3 regions of the Vibrio misgurnus genome follow, and region 3 is predicted to be linked to each of the others. Evidence: riboswitches for the same ligand, from Rfam matches in the RefSeq annotation. Region 3 holds a riboswitch; each other region holds the start of a gene.
The links. A riboswitch is a leader RNA that binds a small molecule or an ion and turns the genes downstream of it on or off. The one in region 3 is predicted to bind cyclic di-GMP.

Region 1: linked by a shared signal. The riboswitch ahead of OOK74_RS06605 (TfoX/Sxy family DNA transformation protein) and the one ahead of OOK74_RS11870 (glycosyl hydrolase family 18 protein) in region 3 are both predicted to bind cyclic di-GMP.
Region 2: linked by a shared signal. The riboswitch ahead of gbpA (N-acetylglucosamine-binding protein GbpA) and the one ahead of OOK74_RS11870 (glycosyl hydrolase family 18 protein) in region 3 are both predicted to bind cyclic di-GMP.

The regions. Positions count from the first base shown of each region.
Region 1 is NZ_CP113241.1:1,406,517-1,409,799, reverse strand. It holds gene OOK74_RS06610 (alpha/beta fold hydrolase) at 1-423, shown strand, start outside; gene OOK74_RS06605 (TfoX/Sxy family DNA transformation protein) at 577-1,164, opposite strand; cyclic di-GMP riboswitch class I at 1,279-1,364, opposite strand; gene purR (HTH-type transcriptional repressor PurR) at 1,523-2,533, opposite strand; gene elyC (envelope biogenesis factor ElyC) at 2,938-3,283, opposite strand, start outside.
Region 2 is NZ_CP113242.1:577,006-580,288, forward strand. It holds gene gbpA (N-acetylglucosamine-binding protein GbpA) at 1-1,363, opposite strand, end outside; cyclic di-GMP riboswitch class I at 1,466-1,577, opposite strand; gene OOK74_RS14350 (MaoC family dehydratase) at 1,988-2,659, shown strand; gene OOK74_RS14355 (phosphate ABC transporter substrate-binding protein PstS family protein) at 2,758-3,283, opposite strand, start outside.
Region 3 is NZ_CP113242.1:106,792-110,074, reverse strand. It holds gene OOK74_RS11880 (aspartate aminotransferase family protein) at 1-4, shown strand, start outside; gene phnX (phosphonoacetaldehyde hydrolase) at 14-826, shown strand; cyclic di-GMP riboswitch class I at 1,269-1,360, shown strand; gene OOK74_RS11870 (glycosyl hydrolase family 18 protein) at 1,413-3,283, shown strand, end outside.

The DNA.
Region 1 (3,283 bases), on a different replicon from region 3:
AATACTCGTTCACAAGTGCTGGTTAAGCTTGGGCATTGGAGCAAACATATCATCCCTTACATGTGGTTATATCGACTGTTTGCTTACGTTGTGATGCCACAGCGTAGCCAAAAAGAGTCACGTCATCTATTTATTCGTGAAGCGCAAAAACTGTGTCAAAAAGAGTTTAAACGTTGGTTCACTTTAACCGCTGAAGTTAATCCTTTGATGCGTTATTTCCGTGACCGTGAATTGCCAATCCCCACCTTATATCTGATGGGTGAGAAAGATTACATGTTCATTCATCCGGTTAAAGAGATGGTGGCGCTGCACACACAAAGTGAGCTGTACGAGATCCCCAATTGTGGGCATGTGTGTAATGTTGAGCAGCCGGAGCTGTTCAATCAGCATTCAATCGAGTTTATTCAGCGTCAGATCCGTTAAGCGCGGCATTTAGCCCTAGCTGATCACGATAACGGCGGCCGGTATACCGATGAGTGATTGAGCAATAAAAAACCCGCGCCATGATTGGCGCGGGTTGGGTATTTATGTCGCGAACTCTGTGCTTGACGCGGTGAGTGTTATCATCACACTAATCTAGAGATGGCTTAACAGCTCATCACGGCGCTGCTGTGGGATCACCGACCAGTGTTTACCTTCAATTGCGCCTTCTAAGGCCCACAGCAACTCTAAGCTCACCTCGGCAGTATGAGTACGCTGAATGGCTTTATAGGCAGCGACAGAGCCGTTGGATTGGAGAGAGGCGACCGTTTCAATGCCGGCTTTCTTGAGCATTCTTTCGGTCGCTAAACGCAGGTTAGGCAGATCTTTTAAACGGTCAGGTTTGGTTTGGGCTTGCGTTTCACGCTCTGCTTTAGCCACATCAAGCGCGGTATGAGCTTCAGTTAGAATTGAGGCTGGATCACTCCAGCAATTGTCAGGCAGAGCGTAATACTTGGTCACGACAGGGAAGCCACGTTTTTTGTAAACGTATGGGGCATAACCTTGTTGTTTGAATTTTTCAATCGAGGCTTCATCGGCACGGATGTGCAGCGTATCGTTGACCACAAGTGCAAACATTGTATCGTCGACAAAAATACCAAAGCCACCAAACATTGAACGAGATTTCACACGTCCTAGCTGCTCAAAGAGCCGCATTGAATCTTTTAATACTGGTTTATCCATGCTGTTAGTCTCGGAGTATTGTTACCTACGCCACCAAATCAGGCCCGAGAAAATTAGCAAAAACATGCAGCCAAGGTGTCAATAATCAGTCAACAGCCTGTATGCATTTTTGCCATCGGCAACCCCGCTACCTACCAAGTTGTTGGTTTAGGCCGGAGGCTTTGCGTCCCACTCTTTCAAATGGTTTGCCCTGTGCGTGACATTCTTCCTGATAAAAATCAGTCATTCTTAGCGCATTCTCACAGTTTAATGTTTCAATTATGAGAATACGCAGAACTAATCCTACTCTTTCTATATGAGGTTTGTCAGATTTATGTGACAAGCTTTCAAATATAGATGGTGTGAATTTTCAAGTAAGTTAGGATTTTGTCAAGTCTTTTACGGTATCCCGTTCGACAATTTCAGGATGCATTTCAAAAATTCGCCGTTCATGCTCTTTATCTTTAATCCGTTCCAGTAAGATTTCGAACGCATTTTTACCTACGCGGCGTTTCGGTTGGTGCACCGTGGTTAATGGCGGCGAGAAATACTCGGCCAATTCAATATTGTCGTAGCCAATCACCGACATATCTTCTGGCACGCGGATCCCTTTTTGCTGTAAGCGACTGATGAGACCTAACGCCATCGTGTCATTAAAGCAAAATACAGCACTGGGGCGTTTATCCATCGCGATGATCTTATCGGCCGCTAGCACCGCAGTATCACACTCAAAGTTGCCTTCTAAAATCCAATCTTGATTGATGGGTAAATTGGCCTCTGCCATTGCGCGGCGAAAACCTTGAATACGCTCTTGGCAGGCCGCCTTGATGAAATGACCACTTAAGCAAGCAATGTCGCGGTGTCCGTGCTCAATCAGATACTTGGTCGCCAGATAGCCACCTTCTTCTGAGTTATCAATGATCTTATCCGCATTGGAAGTTTCAGGCCCCCAGTCCATGATCACTTTCGGAATGTCTTTATGCACATCCAGCATGGCTTGTAGTTCTTGGGTGAGATCAGAGCACATCACCAAAATACCATCGACCCGCTTTTCGGCGAGCATCCGAATGTAATCTCGCTGTTTTTCATAAATGCCGCCAGTGTTACATAGGATCAAGGTATAACCTTGGCGGTAACAGTAGCTTTCCACCCCATCGATCACTTCAGAGAAGAAGAGATTGGTCGATTGAGTCACTAACATGCCGATCGTGCGTGTGGTATTACACTTTAAACTGCGTGCCACAGCACTTGGTGCGTAGTTAAGTTGTTGCACCGCTTCCATCACTTTTTCTTGGGTGGTTTCTGCCACAAAGCGAGTTTTGTTGATCACGTGGGAAACGGTGGTGGTTGACACACCAGCAAGGCGCGCCACATCTTTTATCGTAGCCATAGAGTGTTCCTATCGATGACTGCTGATGTCAGCGAATGTTATTGGTGAATTAAATCAGCAGGTAAGGCGAGATTGAGCAAGCTATGATACTTGGAGTGCGAGTCACCACACATAACGTATCTTGGGCGTAACAATCATGATGCCTAAAGTAATAAAATACAAAAACCGCCGAAAAACAGCGGTTTACAATCATATTGGTTTTATCATTTGCGGGTGAATTTTAGACTGCGCCGCCAGCAACTGCAATCAAATTCATTCATCAAACGGTAACTTATTTCTGAATTGATAGGTCTAGCAGTGATAGCTTATTGACCTTGTACCTTAAATCAATCCGCAATCGCAACAGGATAGCGAATGTGCACTATCGCTGTTGCGAGTCGAACAGACTAAGGCATAACCGGTGGTTAATCGGCCAGCGTGACATTGACCGGTTTCGTTTCAGGTGCAGGACTGGCATCACCCACCACGCTATCGCGTAGCGTTTGCCACAGTAGCCCTAAGCTTTCGTACCAAAATAGCTCAGTTTGTTCAAGATAGCGTGATTTTGGAATGTACTTGTCCCAAGGCTGAATAATATTCAGATGACCTAAGTAATTGGTCGGTGCCGCAATCGGGGTTAGACCTGCTGATTGAAATTCGCGCATGGCGCGTTTCATGTGGCTGGCCGATGTTACTAATACCATACGCTTTTGCTGCACAAATGCCGCTGCTTGGCGCGCTTCTTCCCAGGTATCTTTGGCGGTTTCCAGC
Region 2 (3,283 bases), 210 kb from region 3:
GCCATGGCTTACATTGGTAAATGGCGCCATCTTCAGCCAGCACTTTGCTGCCATCAACGTATTGATCTAAACCGTGAGGGAAGACAAAGTCATAATCCCCTTCGCTAGGTGGCGTTTGTGGCTCGACCAGCATGAAATCTAGGGTTTGTTGATATTGCAAGTTGCCATCGCGATCTTTGCTGCGAGACACCAGCATATGGTGGCCAGCTTTGGCTTCGCTGAGTGTCAATTGCACTGATTTTACTTCACCATCGTTAATGGCTTGGCTCCAGCTTGCTAATGGTGTCTGATGATGATTATACACCGTCAGTTCTGCGGTCATGTCACCTTGCGCTTCAAGCGTCAGATCCAGTTGCACCGGTTGTTCACCAATCTGGTAGTTGGCAGCTAAACCGGATACGGTGAGCGAATATTCTGGCTGTGGTGCTTCGATGTGATAACCGATTTCAACCCGTTGTAAGCCACTCGAATCTTTTAGATAGATTGGGTTAGTGCCGTATACTGGCACAAACTGATCACCATTGAGCTGGCCAGCTCGTAGCTGAGTTTGGGTTTGGTTGATTTTACTGGCTAAAGCATAAGACCACTGGTTGGCTTGGGTCAGCGTTTGCGAATCGATTTTAAGCTCAGTGCGGTAAGCTGGGTTTTCACCGGCAGCATCAAATACACGAGTAAATACGGTATCACCAATACTCAGGTCCATGGTTGGGATGATCTGCCCACCTTGTTGCCAATCTGGGATCACTGGGCTATCGCCAGCAAATTTGACATCGATGACGTTGTAAAACGCCGCCGCCGTATCACCCACATCCCACACCGCAAGGATCACATGGTAGCCTTCGCGCTCAGGCACAATACACTCATGGCTAACCAATTTCGGCGGTTGCACCATATTGCCTTCAATCACACAAAATGGGTTTAGATCAAAAGAATCACGTGATAGGGCTTGGTTGGCGTTCCAATCCGGTTTGGTGATGTAGTATTTCCAATCTTTGGTGACGTGGTTGGCGGTAAACGTCCACTCAAAGTTTTGTGGACCGGCTTGAATTGGGCGTTTTACCCAACGATCCGCAGTTTGCTCATCAAGTGCAGCGGCCAGTGCGCTTTCTGCGCTGGCGATTTTGCCATCACGCGGTCCTGAGATTGGGAAACCTTCCGGTCCTTCAACACTTTGTGGCTCATATTGAATTGCGCCGCAGTTGGTGTTTTTCTCACCGCTGTCATTGGCGGCATATTTACACAATGCGACACGTCCTTCCGCGACGCCGTTTTCCACTGCTGACACATAACCATGGCCATAGGCGATACCACTGATTGCCGATAATGCTAAAGTAATAGCGGTCATTATAGGTTGCTTTTTCATCACAAACTCTTTTTTGTTGGCTGACATATTGTGCCTGATCGATAGTCAGGCGTTATTTTTTTGTTCATTCAGCAACGCAAGCCGACAACGCAGTGAAACTGTGCTGGCAACCCCGCTATCATAGCGATCAAGCCTGTGTTTGAACGAGCGGCTTGAACGCCACAGACCGGTGGTTTTGCGTCCCACTTTTTCAAGTGGTTTGCCGAAATGTGATCAAGCGCAAATTTAACCAAATTAAGCCCAGAAAGCCACTGAGTGCCCAATTTATGGAATCAAACTCTCATCATGATGATTTTACATTTAACTGATTGATATTAAATGTAAATGATTATCGTGTTTTCTATGGGAATGCTTGGTGTAAGGTCAGATTTTGCCTACATGATTTCAGGCTCAAACATAGTGATCGAATCACCAACAATTTTGAGATTGGCAGCTAAAATGAAAGGTGTAATTACTTTCATCGAGATAAGACTAATAAAATAATGTTTTATTGTTAACTTGTTGTTTTTATTTAGCTTGTTGCTTACAGAATACGCCTGTACGCCCGAAAGTCATTGCAGCTTACTGTGAAGTACTTCAAAATTAGGACGTTTATATTTCTTCTTGGTTAAGAATGAGGTTGTGATGAGAGTCGCTGATCTGCTAAAGCATCGAGCTGAACATTTGGTTAAGCACACTGAGTTTAAACAGTGGATGTCACCTTCAGTACGTGAATACTGGGATGATATTTTGAGCAAAACCCATCGTCGCCCGCTATTTGCTTGGGTGAAAGATTTGCATTTGCCAGCCAATGAAGAGACTCCCATCCCAGAGCCGATTGTGCTCAATCCTCAAGCACAACAAGTGTATGATCAGCTACAACATCAAGTGGGTGAAGTGATCCACACGGGTGAATGGTTGCTGGTCGATCAATCGCGCATTAATCAGTTTGGTGCTGTCACCGAAGATATGCAGTGGATCCATACCAATCCTGAGCGTGCTGCAGTGGAATCTCCCTTTAAAACGACCATCGCGCATGGCTTTTTGACGCTAGCGTTATTGCCGAAATTGACCGACAGTGTTGATGAAGAGAATTCGCTATTCCCGAGTGCCAAAATGGTGGTCAACATTGGCCTTAATTCCGTGCGTTTCCCATACCCAGTTAAAGCGGGCAACCGCGTGCGGGCGGTGAGTACGTTATCAAAAGTCACGCCGATCAAAAAAGGTCTTGAGATTGAACGTGAAATTAAGGTTGAAATTGAAGGTGTGCGCCGCCCTGGCTGTGTGGTGGTTTCAGTGATCCAACTGCATTTTTAGTGGCTAACGATCACAAACGACAACAAATCAAATTCAACTAAGGAGAGCACAAGCTCTCCTTAGTCTTTTTTGCTCCGAACACTTCTTAATCCGGCAAGTTACTCTTCATTGCTTGGCATAATATAGCCATATTCCACAATCAATTTTTTGGTTGGTTCAGATTGTAAAAAGGCAATGAATTGCTTGGTCTGCTCACTTGCTTTCTCTGGGTAGTGCAAAATCAAGAAAGGGCGTGAGAGTTGGTAGCTGTGTTTAGCGATGTTATCTGCGCTGGGTTCGGTTTTTTCAAACTGGATGGCCTTAATCGATTTATCGACCGAACCAATCGAGATAAAGCCAATCGCTTGGGTATTGTGGTTGACTAAGGTTTTCACCATGCTGTTGCTATTCACCACTAAAGCGGTTGGAGTAACGTCAGACACTTGGCGATTATTGACTGTTTTGGTCAATCCCATCAAGCTTTCAAAGCTGTAGCGCGAGCCGGAAGAGGCCTCCCGAGTGACCAAGGCAATCTTCTGATCATGACCACCGACTTGTTTCCAGTTAGTGATTTGGCCCTTGTAGATGCCGTAAAGCTGCTCGCGGCTTAAATTGGTGATTGGATTGGTTTGGTTAACCACAATG
Region 3 (3,283 bases):
TTAAGGAAACACTATGCACTCTCCGATTCAAGCGGTTATTTTTGATTGGGCTGGCACCATTGTTGATTTTGGATCCTTTGCGCCAACCTCGATTTTTGTTGAAGCGTTCAAACAAGGTTTTGATTTTGCGATCAGCCTTGATGAAGCACGCGAGCCAATGGGGCTGGGTAAATGGCAGCACATTGAAGCAGTTGGCAAACTACCGAGCGTTGCCGAGCGTTGGCAAAATCAATTCGGTCGTGCCATGGATGCCAGCGATATTGATGCGATTTATGCCGCCTTTATGCCGTTGCAAATCGCTAAAGTCGCCGATCACGCAGCGCCGATCCCACACGCGTTAGAGGTGGTTAATCAACTGAAAAAGCAAGGCATTAAGATTGGATCTTGCACTGGCTACCCACGTCCAGTCATGGATGTGTTGATCCCGGTCGCGGCCGATTACGGTTATCACCCAGATTATGTGGTCGCAACGGATGACTTAGCGCAAGGCGGCCGACCAGCCCCCTTTATGGCACTGAAAAATGTAATTGAACTTGGGGTAACCAATGTGCGCGCTTGCGTCAAAGTCGATGATGCGCTGCCAGGTATTGAAGAAGGCCACAATGCCGGCATGTGGACAGTGGGTTTACTGCTGTCGGGCAACGAGGCCGGGTTAACCCTCGAAGAGTATCAAAATGCCGACGCGGCAACGCTACAAGCGGCCCGTGAACGCGCCAGCGCTAAATTGCAACTAGGTAAACCTCACTACTTAATTGATACAATTGCCGATTTACCAGCCGCCCTAGCCGACATTGAACGCCGACTCTTAGCCGGTGAGCAACCTTAAACTCGCTGTGCGGTCAATGGTCGAATGAAGCCATTCACACTCTGACTCAGAAACCTGCTACGGCAGGTTTTTTGCCCCAATACACGGCGCAGATATCACTCACCCACGCCCTCACGCTCAAACTAACGGTGTAAAAACAAACTGCTTAGCCATAGCAGAAATGATGCCGTAGTGTTAACTCCTACCTAGAGAAAAAACTATTCACATCACGATTATTCGACGCAGTTATTATTCAACGAAAAGTTCATCAACCACTTCCGTTTTTTTGAATAAGTATCACAGCAAATCGTTTGTATCTATGGCTTTGCAACGGCGATAATCCGCAGCGACTTTTGGCTTGGTTTGATTGTGCGATCATAACCAACGCTTAAAAAAGCATTTTTTACACATAAACTAGCGGACTCACTGTTAAGCCGTTGTCTATGTTTGTTGTTTATCAATCATATCCATTTGGCAAATCATCTGAAAAGATGAGACGCAAAGCTTCCGGCCTGTCGAGTGCTTATTGCACTCTATGGTAGCGGGGTTGCAAATCAACCAATGGTTGTTTTGATGATCTTATGGGTTAATCATCAAGGTTATGTTTATGCTTAAACAATCTATGCTCTCCCTGTCTATTTTAACGGCGCTCACCAGCGCCAGCGTATTCGCTGCTGCGCCGGGTAAACCAACCTTAGGCTGGGGCGATTACACTTACGCACTAGTCGAAGTTGATCAATCGCAAGTCGCTTATGAAAAGCTGGTTAAAGCGGTACATGATGAGATCAGCATTGAAGTCACTTGGGATGTATGGTCTGGCGATGCAGCGCAAACCGCGCGGATTTTGCTCGATGATCAAGTGGTTTGGGAAGGTGCAGCCTCCGCCAACCGAGCGGTGTTTAAAATGAGTAAAGGTGGCCGCTATAATATGGCGGTGGAGCTGGAAAACCAAGACGGCACCAGTCGCTCAGAGACCCAGTTGCTCACCATTGCCGATACCGATGGCAGCCATTTAGAACCCATGTCGACCATTTGGACTGAAAACAACCAACCATACCAGAATCAATCGGGCAAAATTGTCGGTACCTACTTTGTTGAGTGGGGAGTTTATGGCCGTAATTATCCGATGGATAAAGTACCGACCGCTAACCTAAACCGCATTCTTTACGGTTTTGTGCCAATCTGTGGCGGCGATGGCATCAATGACTCGCTCAAAACTATCGATGGATCTTTCCAAGCACTGCAAAGCGCCTGTGCTGGCCGTGACGATTTTAAAGTGGCAATCCACGACCCATGGGCAGCAATTCAAAAACCACAACTTGGTGTTGAAGGTTGGTCTGCTCCCTACAAAGGCAACTTTGGACAAATGATGGCGGCGAAAAAAGCCAATCCCGATCTAAAAATTCTGCCATCGATTGGCGGTTGGACGCTGTCTGATCCGTTCTTCCTGATGCACGACGATGCGAAACGACATACCTTCGTTGCCTCAGTCCGTGAATACCTCGAAACTTGGAAATTTTTCGATGGGGTCGATATTGACTTCGAATTCCCAGGCGGTGGCGGTGCTAACCCAAATCTTGGCGATAAAGAGCGCGATGGTGAGCTGTATGTAACAATTCTTAAAGAGTTACGTACCATGCTTGATGAGCTGGGCAGCAAAAATGGCCGCTACTATGAGCTCACTTCAGCGATTAACGTCGGTTACGATAAGCTGGCAGTGGTTGATTATGCTGAAGCGGCTAAATACCTTGATAACATCTATATGATGTCTTACGACTTCTATGGAGCTTGGGATAACAGCGTATTAAACCATCAAACCGGACTACATCAGTCTAGCGTCAACAGCGCCGAATCGGCATCCAAATACTACGCTTCGCGCGGTGTCGAGCTGTTACTAGAACAAGGTGTTCCAGCGGAAAAACTGGTGATTGGCGCAGCCGCTTATGGACGTGGTTGGACCGGTGTACACAACTACACCAATGGTAATCCATTTACTGGCGTTGCGACTGGCCCAATTAAAGGCACTTGGGAAAATGGCGTGGTGGATTATCGCGATATCGTCAATAACCACGGTGCAAGTCAAGGATTTGAATACGGTTATGACCAAGCGGCTGAAGCGCCGTACCTGTTTAAAGCCTCAACCGGTGATTTGATCACCTACGATGATCCACGCTCAATCAAAGCCAAAGCTCAATATGTGATGCAGCAAGGTATGGGCGGTATCTTCCACTGGGAGATGGATGCAGATAATGGTGATTTACTCAATGCCATGCATGAAGGTTTAGGCCATGGTGATGGTTCAACTGAACCAGAAAACCGAGCACCAATTGCTCGTGCCGGCGCGGATAAAACGGTTACCGGTCCAATCACTGTTACATTAGATGGTTCACAGTCTAGCGATCCTGAAGGTGAAACGCTGACTTTCCATTGGGCACAAACCGGCGGTAATCCACTGACCATCTCTAATAATCATACCGC